DNA from 2 places in the Gallicola sp. Sow4_E12 genome. Region 2 is predicted to be linked to the other one. Evidence: riboswitches for the same ligand, from Rfam matches in the RefSeq annotation. Region 2 holds a riboswitch; the other holds the start of a gene.
The links. A riboswitch is a leader RNA that binds a small molecule or an ion and turns the genes downstream of it on or off. The one in region 2 is predicted to bind FMN.

Region 1 (7,870 bases), on a different contig from region 2:
TCGGTGTTTTTCTAGGCTATCCCCTAGAGGATGTGATTGGATTTATTGAAAATCGAGGCAAAAATTATATATGCACAGGCTGCTGGAAAGTTTATCACAACCCCCGCAATGCCCAAAGATTGTTCCATTGTTTTAAAAACTGCAGAAAACAGTTTACATATCTGTATAATTTAGGCCTGAATACAGAAGAAAGGATGTTTTATTATATGAGTAAAGTAGCTGTTGTATATTATTCCGGAACAGGAAACACAGAAGCTATGGCGAAAGCTGTCGTGGAAGGAGCAAAGGAGGCAGGAGCTGAAACGGATTTAATCTTCTCCGATGATTTCAGCGCTTCTAAACTAGATGATTATGATGCAGTAGGATTCGGATGTCCTGCCATGGGAGATGAAGTTTTAGAGGAAATCAGTTTCGAACCGATGTTTGAAGAATGCGAAGGAAAACTTTCAGGAAGAAAAATCGCCATCTTCGGTTCTTACGAATGGAACGACGGACAATGGATCGAAGACTGGGAAGACCGCTGCAAAGAAGCAGGAGCAGTCCTCGTCTATGAAAAACTTCCAGCCTATGACGCCCCAGAGGAAGAAGCCCTTGAAAAATGCCGAGAACTCGGAAAAGCCCTAGCGAATTCATAAAAAACCACATAAAAATAGAGTGAAAGATCGTTTCGGGAAAAAGACCTTATCACTCTATTTTTTGTTTTCATAATTCTCTTAGAACCTGTGAATCCTTTTGTATATCGACTACTAGGAGAAACCGTGGACTGTTTTAATAATGAGAAAAGAGAAATGGCAGAAGAAACAAGCCCCGCCTTTCTTCCATTCTCTGAAGCCCTAGCTCAAATCAGGTATTTTGATTTGATTGCAGGTCAGCAGATCGTCCTTGGCTAGAAATGATCGTCCCCTCTCTCACTCTCTGCTTTGAAAGCTTTCCTGGCCGCCGCAGGCGTGCCCCCTAGAGCCTAGGTGCCGAAGGCATCCTGCCTGGGCCGCCTCAACGATCCCGCCTTTTTCTTAACCAAATACTTCCTTTTTAATCCTCTGACCTGTAGGTGTTCCTGCAAGTCCGCCTACTCCCGTTTCTCTTAAAGACGGCGGCATTCTTTCCCCTACTTCCTGAAGAGCTACACAGACTTCTTCGAAAGGCACGACGGATTTCACTCCGGCTAAAGCCATATCCGAGCTGATCATCGCATTCACCACTCCATTTGCATTTCGGAAGGTACAAGGATATTCTACAAGTCCTGCAATCGGATCGCATACAAGACCCAATATATTTACAAGGCAGATACTTGCTGCATGAAAACTCTGCTCCGGTGTTCCGCCCATCATCTGAACGATTCCTGCTGCCGCCATAGCAGATGCAGAACCTGTCTCTGCTTGGCATCCTCCTTCTGCACCAGCAAAGTTTGCATAGTAGCCTATAATCTGACCGATTCCTATAGACGTAGCCATCCCCATCAAAAGCTCATCCATAGAAAGATTATATTTTCTTTTAATAGAAATAAAAGCCGCTGGCAAAATTCCTGAAGATCCCGCAGTTGGAGAAGCTACAATTTTACCCATATTTGCACTGGTTTCCAATGTAGAAAATGCCATACTCATCGCATCGATTAAAAAATCTCCTGCCAGCGTATCGCCGCTTTTCTTATAGTCCTGCATTTTCTTAGCAAAACCGTCGATCATCCCTGTTTTTGAAAGAACCGGCTTCTCTAAAGTCTCCGTTGCAGAACCTTCCATAACTTTGAGCATCTCTTTTAATTCATTTAATATCTCTTTTTGCTCTTCTTCGTCTTTTGCTGCATCTTCGATAACCAATTGGCCGATCGATTTACTTTCTTTTTCGCAATAATCTATTATTTCTTGGGCCTTGAAATACATTTGATTCCCCTCCTGTATCCTTGAACATATTTAGCATAGATAAAGCCTTCCATATTCTCTATTTCTCTTTCCGCTTCCTCGGATAATTCATCGTATAAATCGATAACCATCGTAACAGAGTCTTCTTCCTTTGTCGTTTCAATTCCTGCGATACTATAATTGTGTTCGCTTAAATAAGAACTGATTTTCGCAATAATTCCAAGCTGCTCTTTGTATTTTAAGAGAATGGTAGGATATTTGCTGTTAAACTCGATCTCGATTCCGTTAATATTTGTGATAACTATATTTCCCCCGCCGATAGAAGCCCCGATAATTTCCGAAACACTTCCATCTTCATAACTTAAAATGATTTTTACAGTGTTGGCATGGATCGTATGACCCCCTTCTATGCGGAACTCGTAATGAATGCCGTTTTTCTCTGCAATCTCAAAAGAATCCCGAATTCTTTCATCGTCTGGAAGAAAACCCATAATTCCTGCAAGAAGGGCCTTGTCTGTACCATGGCCTTTATAGGTCTTTGCAAAGGATCCGTACAAAACAAATTCCACTTTTGTAAATCCTTCTCCTGCAATATAGAGGGCTGTGTTGGCGATTTTTACCGCTCCTGCTGTATGGGAGCTGGAAGGACCGATCATAATCGGACCCATTACATCAAAAATACCGTATTTCATCATTTACCTCTCTCTTAAAATAATATTTGTTCTAACATAGGAATGGTCACTATAGATAAAATGGTTGATACAAAAACACCAATCGTCGACACTTCCAAATCCACCTTGTATTGTGTTGCCAAGATCACAATAAGCGATGCTGCCGGAAGACCTGCATTTATAGTAAGAAGCTCAATAAGCTTTGGATCCTCCACAAAAAGACCTGCTATAAAAAAGACTGCTGTCGGAATGGCAATCAGTTTTACTAAAGAAATAATCACAGTCTTATAGTCCTTAAGAGCATTCTTCATCTCAATTTCTCCTAGAGAAAATCCGATTAGTATCATAGACAGCGGAACTGTCGCATTTCCAATAGATGCCAAAGGACTTCGTATAAATTCAGGAACATTCATCGGTATAAAATAAAGAACCAACGCCATAACTGCCGAAACAAGCCCCGGCGATAATAAATTTTTCCAATGAAAAGAGCTGGTCTTTCCTCCTGCCTTTGCAAAAGAATACACTCCATAGGAAAACATCAAAATATTGAAAGGCATATTAATCAGTACTGAAATAAAGACTGCGCTTTCGCCAAAAAGCGAACGAAATATCGGATAGCCCATATAGCCTACATTTCCAAAAATCAGCATAAATTTATAAATTGTTCCGTCTTCTTTAAAAAATGGAAATATCCGAATAAATAGATTGCCGAATAGAATCATGCCGGCATAAAAGATAATACCCGTTAAGAGCAGATAGAATACATTCAGCTGAATGTTTTTCGTTTCCTCCCCCAGTACCGAAGCAATAATCAAAGCCGGTGTGGTGATATTTACAACAAGATTGGAAATCTCGTTGTTCGTATTCGCCGTAATAAACTTTGCCTTATTTGCAGCAAAACCGATCACCATCATTATAAATAAAATAAGCATTGTTTCCATTAAAGGAGTCATCTTATCATCCCCTCTCGTTAATTACACCCTTATCATACACTATTTTGAGAAAAATTTAATTATATTTTTAAATAATCTTTCACTCTTAAAAGAAAATATCTTTCGTAACATCCCCTGCAGCTTTAAAACAAGAGAATCTTTTCTTTTAATTCTTCAATAATTTCCACTCTTAAGAACACCCTATCATGGCAATTTTTCACAAATAATATCCTCAAACTATAAATTCCCCTTTACAAATAAAATTTCTTTGATATACTTAAATCATCTTCAGGGCAGGGAGTATTTCCCGACCGGCGGTAGAGTCCGCGCGCCTTTTTAGGCTGAACCGGTGTAATTCCGGTACCGACAGTATAGTCTGGATGAAAGAAGAGCGTATTATTGTAGAATACAATAATATTATTTTTAGCTATCAACGCCCTGATATTATCAGGGCGTTTTTTTATTGGAGGTAAAGAGATGGATCATGAATATTGGATGGACCTTTGTCTTAAACTTGCTTCTCAAGCAGACAACCGCATCCGGTCCAATCCGAAAGTCGGTTGTGTCATTGTAAAAGAGAATCGGATTATCGGCAAGGGTTTTCATGAAGTCTACGGTGAAGCCCATGCAGAAGTAAAGGCCTTTGCAAATGCAAAAGAAGATGTTCAAGGAGGGACTCTTTATGTGAATCTAGAACCTTGTTCCCATTACGGAAAGACTCCTCCATGCTGTGAAAAGATTGTGGAAAAGGAGATTTCAAAAGTTGTTATCGCCATGGAAGATCCAAATCCTCTTGTAGCTGGAAAGGGCATTCAGTATTTAAAAGATCATGGTGTAGATGTGGTTCTAGGCATAAGAAAAAGGGAGGCAGAAAATCTCAACAGAATTTTTCTCCACTACATAAAATCAGACCTTCCCTATGTTTTTCTAAAAGGTGCTATGAGTCTTGATGGAAAAATCGCCACAAAAACCGGAGAGTCCCAGTGGATCAGCTGTGAAGAGTCGAGAGAACTCACCCACAGCTGGCGGGGAGAATATCAAGGAATTCTTGCTGGAATCGGAACGATTCTAAAAGACAATCCGAGGCTTACAGCAAGAGGAAATAAAGGAGAAAACCCGATTCGGATTATTCTAGACAGCAGCCTTCGGATTCCTTTGGATGCGAAGATCTTGTCGGAAAAAGGAAAAAATATTATCTTTTACCACCATGGAGAAAAAGAAAAGCTTGAAGCCTTAAAGGATTTTGAAAACACAGAACTTGCTGCTGTTTCTCTAAAAGAAGAGGAGCTTCATCTTTCAGAAGTGCTGAAAGTTCTAGGCCAAAAGGGAATTTCTTCTATCTTTGTAGAAGGCGGCTCGAGGATCTTTGATTCCTTTTTCAGAGAAAAGGCTGCAGATGAATGTGCCATTTTTATCGCTCCCCTTATTATAGGAGGCGAAGAAGGAATTTCTCTTGTCGGAGGAAAAGGCATCTCCCGTCTGGAAGATTCCTACCGGTTAAAAGAATGGACTGCTCAAAAAATCGGAGAAGATTTCCTTCTTCGAGGACGAAAGGAGACTTTATGTTTACAGGAATCGTAGAAGAAATCGGCCGGATTATCGGTATCGAAAAAAAATCAGAATCTATGGTGCTGACTATAGAGGGAGAAAAGGTTCTAGAGAATACTGCTATCGGCGACAGTATCGCTACAAACGGTATTTGTCTTACTGTTACTTCCCTTGGAGAAAACAGTTTTACAGCAGATGTAATGCCGGAAACAGTCTACCGTACCTCCCTTGAGAACCTCTCTTCTGGAACAGAGGTGAATTTAGAAAGAGCTCTTACTTTAAACAAGCCTCTGGGAGGGCATATGGTCCAAGGCCATATCGACGGGACAGGAACCCTTTCTTCTACCGAAAAAAAAGGCAACAGTCTTTTAATGACCATCACCGCAAAACCTTCCCTTCTAAAATATATCGTAGAAAAAGGATCCATTGCTTTAGACGGAACGAGCCTTACTGTTGTCGCTGTTACTGAAAACGACTTTACCGTCTCCCTCATTCCACAGACTTTGGAAGATACCATTCTTTACAAGAAAAAGAATGGAGACCGGATCAATATCGAATGCGATATTTTAGGAAAATATGTAGAAAAACTGCTTTCTTTTCAGGAAACAAAAGAGGAGCGGATCACAGAAGAGTTCTTAGGAAAATACGGATTTTTATAGGAGTAAGAGATGAAAAAATTTGATACGATCGAAAAAGCGTTAGAAGATTTAAGAGCAGGAAAGATTATTCTAGTTACCGATGACCCGGATAGAGAGAACGAAGGGGATTTTATCTGTGCGGCAGAATTTGCCACTACAGAAAATATCAACTTTATGGCCTGCGAAGGCAAAGGTCTGATCTGTATGCCTATGAGCAGTCAAATGGCCATGAAGCTTGCCCTTGACCCCATGGTTTCCGTCAATACGGACAATCATGAAACAGCCTTTACTGTCTCTATCGACCATGTGGATACGACCACAGGTATTTCTGCCGAAGAACGTGGTTTTACGGCGAGAAAGCTGATCGAAGAAGGGGCGCGCCCTGAAGATTTTAGACGTCCCGGCCATATGTTTCCCTTGATTGCAAAGGAAAAGGGAGTCTTGGTACGAGAAGGCCACACGGAGGCAACAGTGGACTTAATGCGCCTTGCAGGGCTTGAAGAATGCGGTCTCTGCTGCGAAATCATGGCAGAAGACGGTACGATGATGAGTAAAACCGAGCTTCTTCAAAAAGCGGAAGAATGGGATATGACCTTTATCACCATAGAAGATCTAAAACATTACCGCTTGATGAACGAAAACCATGTAGCACGTGTTACAGCAGTACCTATGCCTACAAAATACGGAGAGTTTACTGCTTACGGATATGTAAATACGATAAACGGCGAACATCATGTAGCCCTTGTAAAGGGAGATATCGGAAAGGGCGAAGACGTGCTCTGCCGTGTCCACAGCGAATGTTTAACAGGAGACACGTTCGGATCTCTTCGCTGCGACTGCGGAGATCAGTTTGCAAAGGCCATGACTCTTGTCGAAGAAAGGGGACGGGGAATTGTCCTTTATATGCGTCAAGAAGGAAGAGGCATCGGCTTAATCAACAAACTCCGTGCTTATGAACTCCAAGAACAGGGCTATGATACGGTAGAAGCGAATCTCAAACTCGGTTTTCCTGCGGAGATGAGGGAATACAGTATCGGTGTACAGATTCTAAAAGATCTAGGGGTTAAAAGCTTAGAGCTTATGACCAACAATCCAGACAAAATAGAGGGCTTGGAAGAATACGGTCTCTCCATTACAAAAAGAGTTCCCATCGAAATCAAACCTCAAGAAAAAGATGAGTATTACTTAAAAACAAAAAAAGAAAAGATGAACCACATCTTACACTTAACAAGATAAAATGAAAGGAAAAATCATGAAAAATTATAACGGAAATTTAATCTCAGAAAACAAAGAATACGCCATCGTCGTAGGACGTTTCAACGAATTTATCGGAAGCAAACTTTTAGACGGAGCTATCGATACTCTTCTTCGCCATGGAGTGAAAGAAGAAGAAATCCATATCTACTGGGTACCGGGAGCTTTCGAAATCCCCTTGATCGCAAAAAAAATCGCAAACAAGAAAATCCATAGCGCCGTTATCTGTCTTGGAGCTGTGATTAAAGGAAGCACGGCCCATTTCGATTTCGTAGCTGCCGAAGTTTCAAAAGGCATCGCCCAAGTATCCCTGCAGTCAGAAATCCCTGTAATCTTCGGCGTCCTTACAACAGACACGATCGAACAAGCCATCGAACGAGCCGGAACAAAAGCCGGCAACAAAGGAAGCGAAGCCGCCTCCACTGCCATTGAAATGGTAAATTTAATCGAGCAGATTTAAAAATAAAGTGTGTAAGTGGGGAGAGGGGAGTGTGGAGATATGGATGAAAACGGAAAAACTTTCGTTTTCTACATATCAAAAACGCTCTACCTATGTCTTGACACAAGTTACTTACCCATGTCGTGATCAGACCCGAGTTGCACCACCCTACTACCTACTGCCTATAAACTATCTTTTCCCTAGGTCGCAAAGCGATCCTGCCTAGTGCCGCAGGCATCTCGCCTAGCCGCCGCAGGTGTGCTGCCTGTGCTGCGAAAGCAGTCACGCCTATCTTCCCAAACAAAAAATCCCCCCGCAAGGGGATTTTTTATTTAGGGAAATAGGTTGTTTGGTAATTGAATTTATCTCCTCGAGCTAAACTTACAGTAAATTCTATGATTTTATCTTCTTTATCATAGCTTAAACGGTTGATTTTTAAACAAGGATCTCCATTTCTTACCTTTAAAGTATCTGCCTGATATTTATTGAGAGAGGATACGGAGAAAATTTCATTGACTCTATAAATCTT
Region 2 (7,870 bases):
ATTTTATAATAAGAGAGAGATCAGAAAAGGCGGTGATGAGAATGTTTCAGTGTAAAGAAGATATCCAAATAAATGTTCTTGCAGACCGCTATGCTGTATTTTGTCCGAAAGAGATTTCTAATGGAAACAATAGTTCTGACTCTAAGAAAGCGATTGTTTTGTTCTTAAACTATAATATGAAAAAATAAGGACCCTTTTGGATCCTTATTTTTTCGTTAAAAAGAAGGAGAATGATATAATATGGAAGCTTGTACTTTAGAATTAAAAGAAATTATTAAAACAAAGGGAGACTATCAGCTGGGAAAATCTTATGACGCTAGAGGGAGAGTGTTTTATACTATAAAAAACATAAGAGGCAATGAAAAACATCATGCCCATCTAAAAAAATATAGTATAGCCTGCAGTGTACTTAGCTGGGTTTATAATAAAAAAATTCCGAAGAACGAGTACTATATTAAATCCTGTTTGAGATTGACGATAGACAAGACTTATGCAGAACGTTTATTAAATCATGAAAAAAAAGAAAAATATGTGAATATCAATAAAGGAGTTTTTCGTTAAAAATAAAGAAAGGAAACTATATGACAGATAAATTTCATAATAAAAGATCCGATTTAGAAGTGGATATGAAGACTCGAAAGGCGTACGAATTTGAAAGATACTTAATAGAATTAGCGGACTCTATTGAAACAGAGCTTGCGGAATTAATGCTACAGATTATGGAATTCGAAGCTTTCCAAAAATGTCAGCAAAGTAATTTTCAAGATCTGTCAGAAGATATTATCCAAGGTTATACCACTGAATACGCAGATAAAAAGGAGTCTTTTCGGATTCTTACAGAACAATACAAAGTATATCGCCATATTATAAATAATTTTGATGATTATCGAGAAATGAATGATGACGATATTTTGAACACTATGTTTTTAATAGAAACGAAAAGAAATATTTAGAAAAGAAACACAGATGTCTGTATCTGTGTTTCTTTTCTTAGCAGTTGATAGATATTTGCAATAATAGATATAGAATAAAATGAGGTATTATGGAACAATTTGGAATTATGATGGGGAAACACAAAAAATCTGCTTTCGAAGGCTGGTTCTTAAAAATAGACGATATACAAAATGATCTGATGCTTTCAATAATTTGGGGTTATACTACTCATGAAAAAACAGGGCATGCTTTTTTGCAATTTACCACGAATATAGATCATCAAACACACTATATCTCTTATCCCTTGGAAGAGCTGGAGTGGAAAAGCAGCACCTTCCATTTAAAGATAGGAAATAACTTTTTATCCGAAAAAAAAGCGGTGCTGGATTTTACAATAGAAGGAAGAAGAGTTCAGGGGGTTTTTGAGTTTGGAAAATTTTCTGAGATCAAAAAAGGATTTCTTAAACCCAATATAATGGGATGGCTTACCTATTTTCCAAACGAATGCAATCATTCGATCACCAGTATGCATCATAACGTAAATGGAAAGCTGCGTATGGGGGAAAAGAAGTGGGAAATAGTAGATGCCGACGGATATATCGAGAAAGACTGGGGAACGAGCTTTCCTGAGAAATACGTGTGGCTTCAGGCGAATAATTGGGAAAATAGCAGAATTGTGTTCAGTTATGCTACTGTTCCTATGCTTGGGAAATACCGCAAGGGATTTTTTCTTTTACTGCAGCATGAAGGAATAGAATATCGATTCAGTACAATAGAAGGAAGCCGGCTTATCGATTTTAATGCTGATTCTATTTCGTTCTGGGCAAAGATACGAAAAGGAAATACTGAAGTATCGATAAAAGGAAAACAGAGAAATCCCGTACCATTAGCTTCTCCATCGATGGGTGAAATGAATGCAAAAATTAAAGAGTCTCTTGATGGAGATGTGGAAATTATACTTTTAAACAAAGGCAAAAAGAAAATAGAGTTGAAAAGCAATAGAGCGTCTATTGACGTGCACTTTCTTTAAGAAGAATTTGGATTAAAAAACGCAGAACAAATCTGCGTTTTTTGTTTTCAGTTTGCTGTTATAATGATATAGAGAGGAAAACAAAAAGGAGTATGTATATGAACCTTTTGAAAGCCTTTATAATAGCCTTAAAAGCACATAGAGGCCAAAAAGACAAAGGGGGAAGACCTTATATTTTTCATCCCTTATATGTATGTGTTAAAGTGAAGGGCAGGGAAGAAAAGATTGTGGCTCTTCTTCATGATGTAGTAGAAGACAGCGGATATAGAATAGAAGATCTTGATTTTCTATCTCAAAATCAAAAAGAAGCGCTGGCCCTTTTAACAAAGGATGGTTCTCTTTATTTTGATTATATAGAAAAACTGAAGAAAAATAGTATTGCAGTAAATGTAAAATTAAAAGACTTGGAACATAATATGAATGTATCCCGAATAGATGAAATAACAGAAGCGGATTTAACAAGGGCTGCAAAATATAAAAAAGCCTATACTATGCTAAACTCGCTCAGGGATTAGAAAGGACGATATATGGAAAAGAACAACTTATTATTGAATTTTATAGATAACAGTCCATCACCATATCATGCTGTAGAAAATATCATAAAGATTTTAGAAGAGGAGGGTTATCAACCTCTAGATTTATCTTCTTCTTGGATATTGGAAAAGGATCAAAAGTATTATATCTCTATAAATGGTACTGCACTAGCTGCATTTCGTGTAGGAAATCTTGACCATCCTTATTTTAGAATTATAACAAGCCATAGCGATTCCCCGGGTTTTAAAATAAAACCTCATGGAAGAATAAAAGAGGATAAGTTTTTAAAACTCAATACTGAGGTCTATGGAGGACCGATTCTATCAACATGGTTTGACCGTACTTTATCGATAGCAGGAAGAGTATTCTATGAAGGAGACAATCCATATACACCGCATATGGAACTTCTAAATATTGAAGAAGACTTGTTGACGATTCCAAATATTGCCATTCATATGAACCCTAAAGTAAATAAAGGGATGGATTTCAATCCCCAAAAAGACACCTTGCCTTTTTTAGGATATATAAAAAAAGAATTAGAGGAAGAGTCTCTTGAGGAAATGCTAAAAAGCAGATACAGTTCAGATAGAAAGATTATTGGATTTGATTTAAATCTGTATGACCGGCAAAAAGGTACTAGAATAGGAATGGATAAGGAATTCTATCATGTCGGAAAACTAGATAATCTAGCTATGGCATTTAGTTCTGTTCAAGCTTTGTGGAAGAGTGGGAATAGTGAAAATACATCTATGGTTTGCATCTTCGATCACGAGGAAATAGGTTCAGGAAGCAGGCAGGGGGCGCTAAGTCCGATTTTATCCGATATTATAAAACGAATATGTTTTTATAAGAACAATAAGTACGAAAATTATTCAAAAGCTATGGCGAATTCCTTTGTGATTTCTGCAGATCAAGCTCATGGAGTTCATCCGAATTATCCTGAAAAAGCGGATCCTACTCATAAACCTCTATTGAATCAAGGGCCTGTTCTTAAAGTGTCTTCCTCTATGAGCTATAGTTCAGACGGTTATTCTATCTCTGTTATTAAAAGTCTTTGCGATAGAGAAAAGATACCCTATCAAGTTTATACCAATCGTTCAGATGTAAAGGGAGGTTCTACCTTAGGTCCGTTATTGTCCAGACAGCTGCCAATAGCAAGTGTTGATTTGGGCAATGCGATTTTTGCTATGCATTCTATTCGAGAGATGGGGGGAGTCAAAGACCAAGAATGGATGGAACAGCTTTTCGAAGCTTTCTTTGATTAGAATTCGACCCATTCTTTTTTACAGCGGGAAACAGACTCTTTCATCAATACATCCATAGCATCTACAGTGCGTTCTTTTAATCCTGTTGGTATCTCAAGGGATGAAAGTTCGGTACAGGCAAGTATTACTTTAATATTTTTATAAATAAACCAATCGATCAATTGATTGAATTCTTGAGAAAAAATTACCTTATTGTTTTTCATATTATAGATCGTATCCATTACAATCTTTTGCTGTTTGCTATCCAAGGGGACTGAATACAGTCCTCTTTTTTTTGCGTATTTATCATAAACACCGCTTTTTACAGTACCATCCGTTCCCATTACAACGATTTTTGCAGCAGGTGTTTCATCAGCGATTTTTTTGATCGTTTCATCAATCATATTGATAATAGGGATATCTGTCATACTTTGAATATCATCATAATAGTAGTGAGAAGTGTTGCAGGGAATCGCTATATGATCCACTTTAGCAAACTCTAATATCGACAGGGCTTCTTTAAAATGGCTTAGAAGAAGAGTGCTGTCTCCACTTTCGATAGTTTGTGTACGGTCCGGCATTTTGCAGTGGTTTAACACAACCATATCTAGATGATCTTGATCTTTGTCCGCTTTTGTATGCAAAGTAATATTTTCCATAAATTTAGCGGTAGCATAAGGACCCATACCGCCGATAACGCCTAATTTAAATTCTGACATAGTATACCTTCTTTCGTTATTTTTACAAAGGATTTTCTTTATTATAACATGATTAAAATCTTTTTTAATAAACCTAAAATTATTAGAAATAAAGAGATATTGGAAGAAATATAGAGAATTTATGATATAAAATTCAATTTATAACAAAAAACAGCGGTTGATAACTTAAAAAAATTAACGTATACTTAAGAAGTCGTCGAGAGACGGGGTGTAGCGCAGTCCGGTAGCGCACGTGGTTTGGGACCATGGGGCCGGGGGTTCGAATCCTCTCACCCCGACCAAAAATTACAATTTTATTGTAAGACGACAGAAGATCAGCTTATGGCTGATCTTTTTTTATTTACTTTTATTAAACATCTCTTCTTTAAAAAAAAGTTAAACTCAAGAAAATTTTATACTTCTTTATAGTTAAACCGAAGTCTTGGGTATATATCCTAATAGGAAGTTAAATGATAAAAAATATGAGGAGGAAGAAGATGTTTGATTTTTTAAAAAAGAAAAAAGAAGAAAAAGCCCCTGTGGATAATGGGGTATTGTATCCAGCGGCAGAAGGACGATTATTGAATATAGAGGATGTACCTGACGAGGTTTTTTCTAAAAAGATGATGGGGGATGGTTATGCAGTAGAGCCTTCCGCAAATACTTTTTATAGTCCATGCGATGGAAAAGTATCTCTTATTCCTGAAACCCTTCATGCGGTAGGAATTACTGCCGACACAGGAGCAGAAGTTTTGATCCATATCGGTATGGATACAGTTAATCTGAAAGGAGAAGGGTTTACCGCGAAAGTGAAAGAAGGAGATGTTGTAAAAGCAGGAGATCCATTAGTTGAAGCGGACCTAGATGCTATACGAGATAAAGTGCCTTCTACAATCACTCCTGTAATTATTACAAATATTGATGAATATGATATTGTTTCATTAGATTTAGAGGGAGATCGTTCAACTCCATGTCTTCAATACAAGAAGAAATAAGTGTTGTTATATCAGACTTAAGATGATATAATAGAAAAGCTTCAGGGCGAGGTTTGTTTCCTCACCGGTGGTATAGTCCACGAACCTTTTTATAAGGCTGATTTGGTGAAATTCCAAAACCGACAGTAAAGTCTGGATAGAAGAAGTTTAACTGGTTTATTTGCCCCGAAGAATAATCGGGGCTTTTTTATGCCCTCAAAGGAGGACTTTATGTCAAAAATTGGTAATATTTCAACAAAGGATATGGTTAAAATAGCAATACTAGGTGCGATCGCTTCTATACTGATGCTTTTTAGATTTCCCCTTCCTTTTGCACCGCCCTTCATGGATATTGACATTTCTGAAGTGCCAGTTTTAATCGGTGGATTTGTCATGGGACCGGTAGCCGGAGTATTTATTGTATTTATAAAACTTATTATTAAATTCTTAACCCAAGGCAGTTCAACCGGGGGAGTAGGAGAGCTTTCAAATTTTATTATTTCATCGGCTTTTGTGGTAACGACTGTACTTGTTTATAATCGAAACCGCACTATGAAAAATGCAGTTATTGCCCTAATGGCAGGTGTATTGAGCATGACAGTATTAGCGACATTAAGCAATTATTTCTTTATATTTCCTTTATATGGTATTGATCTGGCAGAATTTGGGCGCAGTTTTACAGAAACAAATCCATATGTATCAGGAGCTGGAACCTTTATACTTTTCTCTATGGTGCCTTTTAACTTGATAAAAGGAACACTCACAAGTATAGTTGTTATGCTGTTATATAAGCATATTGCACCGTTGTTGAAAAAGTATTAAAAGACATCTCTCTTTAACAGAGAGGTGTTTTTTGATTCTGAAATCCCTGTGCTATAATGGAAGAGGTGTTGAATATGTATAAAAAAATTATAAATAATAAAAATGAAATGAAAGACTTCGGCTATCGATTAGCCGAAATATTGAAAAATGGTGATGTGCTTTCTCTTGTTGGCGGCATGGGTGCAGGTAAGACAACCTTGACGCAGTTTATAGGAGAAGGGTTGGACATAAAAGAATATATTACAAGTCCGACTTTTTCCATTGTACAAAGCTACCAAGGGAAGAAAGAAGTAAATCATATCGATCTTTATCGAATAGAAGATGCGAGAGAACTGGAGTCTATCGATATGGACCAGTATTTATATCCGGAGGGCATTACCATTATTGAATGGGCATCTAGAGCTCCTGAATATATGCCGCGAAATAAAATGGATATTTTTATTGATTCTATAGACGAGGAGAAACGAGAGATCCGAATTGAAGGCAAAAACAATTGGGAACAGAAGCTGATAAAGGAGCTTGAAATATGATTGTATTAAGTGTAGATACCTCTACAATGATTTCATCTTGTGCATTGCTGGAAGATGGAGTTATTATAGGCGAGATGAATATTAATCAGCAGAAAACCCATAGCGAAACTTTAGTACCTATGATAAAAGATATGCTTGTGAGACTTGAAGTAAGACCGGAGAAGATTGATTTATATGCTGTAGGAAAAGGGCCAGGATCATTTACAGGTCTTCGTATAGGAATGACCACTGTCAAAACGATGGCTCAAGTTTTCAAAAAGGATATTATAGGAATTTCTACATTAGAAGCTCTGGCTTATTCTGTAGCTTCTTCGAAAAAAATAGTTCCTCTTTTAGATGCCCGGGGAGGCAGAGTATATTATGGAATATACCGATGGGAAAACCAGATATTAGAGGAAATAGAAAAAGACGAGTTGATTTATTTAGATGAATTATTGGAACGGCTCCCTGATGAAGATTATATTTTTGTAGGAGAAGGCGCAAGGATTTACAAAGACACTTTGATAGACCGAGGTTTTAACGTTGCGGCGGAGTCTTTAAACAGCTGTGTTGGCAAAGCCTTCTGCCTGCTCGCTCTTGAAAAACGCGAAAAAGGAATTTTAGATAATCTTTATACATTGGCTCCTGAATATATACGCAAATCTCAAGCTCAACGAGACCTTGAGTTAAAGGAGGGGAAAAGCAGTGATCATTCGAGAAATGAGTCTAAAGGATCTAGATACAGTTGTTGATTTAGAAAAAGAGCTTTTTTCCGATCCTTGGAGTTATAAAAGTTTTCTTCACGAATTAACCAATAATCAGATATCCCATTATTTTGTTCTTGAAAATGAAAACATCATAATAGGGTATTTCGGGTTTATTATAGTGCTGGATGAATGCCAAATTTATAATATTGCCGTAGCAAAAGAATTTCAAAGCAGAGGATACGGGAAAAAGATGATTGAATTTATCATCGATTTCTGTAAAAAGAAAGATGTGAAATGGATCATTTTAGAAGTGCGGGAATATAATTTTCCAGCTTTGGAACTTTATATGAAGTATGGTTTTAAGAAAGCTGCCAGGATTCAAGGCTACTATCGCCATCCTTTAGAAGATGGTATTTTAA

Region 1: linked by a shared signal. The riboswitch ahead of ribD (bifunctional diaminohydroxyphosphoribosylaminopyrimidine deaminase/5-amino-6-(5-phosphoribosylamino)uracil reductase RibD) and the one ahead of ACTQ46_RS03470 (ECF transporter S component) in region 2 are both predicted to bind FMN.

Annotation. Positions count from the first base shown of each region.
Region 1 is NZ_JBQKLI010000013.1:49,561-57,430, forward strand. Features, by position in the region: gene ACTQ46_RS08055 (flavodoxin) at 1-635, shown strand, start outside; gene ACTQ46_RS08060 (hypothetical protein) at 759-890, shown strand; gene sdaAA (L-serine ammonia-lyase, iron-sulfur-dependent, subunit alpha) at 1,014-1,880, opposite strand; gene sdaAB (L-serine ammonia-lyase, iron-sulfur-dependent subunit beta) at 1,856-2,554, opposite strand; gene ACTQ46_RS08075 (AEC family transporter) at 2,566-3,483, opposite strand; FMN riboswitch at 3,743-3,858, shown strand; gene ribD (bifunctional diaminohydroxyphosphoribosylaminopyrimidine deaminase/5-amino-6-(5-phosphoribosylamino)uracil reductase RibD) at 3,940-5,043, shown strand; gene ribE (riboflavin synthase) at 5,025-5,669, shown strand; gene ACTQ46_RS08090 (bifunctional 3,4-dihydroxy-2-butanone-4-phosphate synthase/GTP cyclohydrolase II) at 5,679-6,884, shown strand; gene ribH (6,7-dimethyl-8-ribityllumazine synthase) at 6,901-7,362, shown strand; gene ACTQ46_RS08100 (GntR family transcriptional regulator) at 7,670-7,870, opposite strand, start outside.
Region 2 is NZ_JBQKLI010000004.1:86,064-93,933, forward strand. Features, by position in the region: gene ACTQ46_RS03425 (hypothetical protein) at 42-188, shown strand; gene ACTQ46_RS03430 (hypothetical protein) at 241-561, shown strand; gene ACTQ46_RS03435 (hypothetical protein) at 582-953, shown strand; gene ACTQ46_RS03440 (tocopherol cyclase family protein) at 1,043-1,963, shown strand; gene ACTQ46_RS03445 (GTP pyrophosphokinase) at 2,062-2,478, shown strand; gene ACTQ46_RS03450 (M18 family aminopeptidase) at 2,491-3,762, shown strand; gene ACTQ46_RS03455 (aspartate/glutamate racemase family protein) at 3,759-4,460, opposite strand; tRNA gene ACTQ46_RS03460 (tRNA-Pro) at 4,665-4,741, shown strand; gene ACTQ46_RS03465 (PTS sugar transporter subunit IIA) at 4,937-5,434, shown strand; FMN riboswitch at 5,468-5,586, shown strand; gene ACTQ46_RS03470 (ECF transporter S component) at 5,645-6,235, shown strand; gene tsaE (tRNA (adenosine(37)-N6)-threonylcarbamoyltransferase complex ATPase subunit type 1 TsaE) at 6,310-6,765, shown strand; gene tsaB (tRNA (adenosine(37)-N6)-threonylcarbamoyltransferase complex dimerization subunit type 1 TsaB) at 6,762-7,496, shown strand; gene rimI (ribosomal protein S18-alanine N-acetyltransferase) at 7,450-7,870, shown strand, end outside.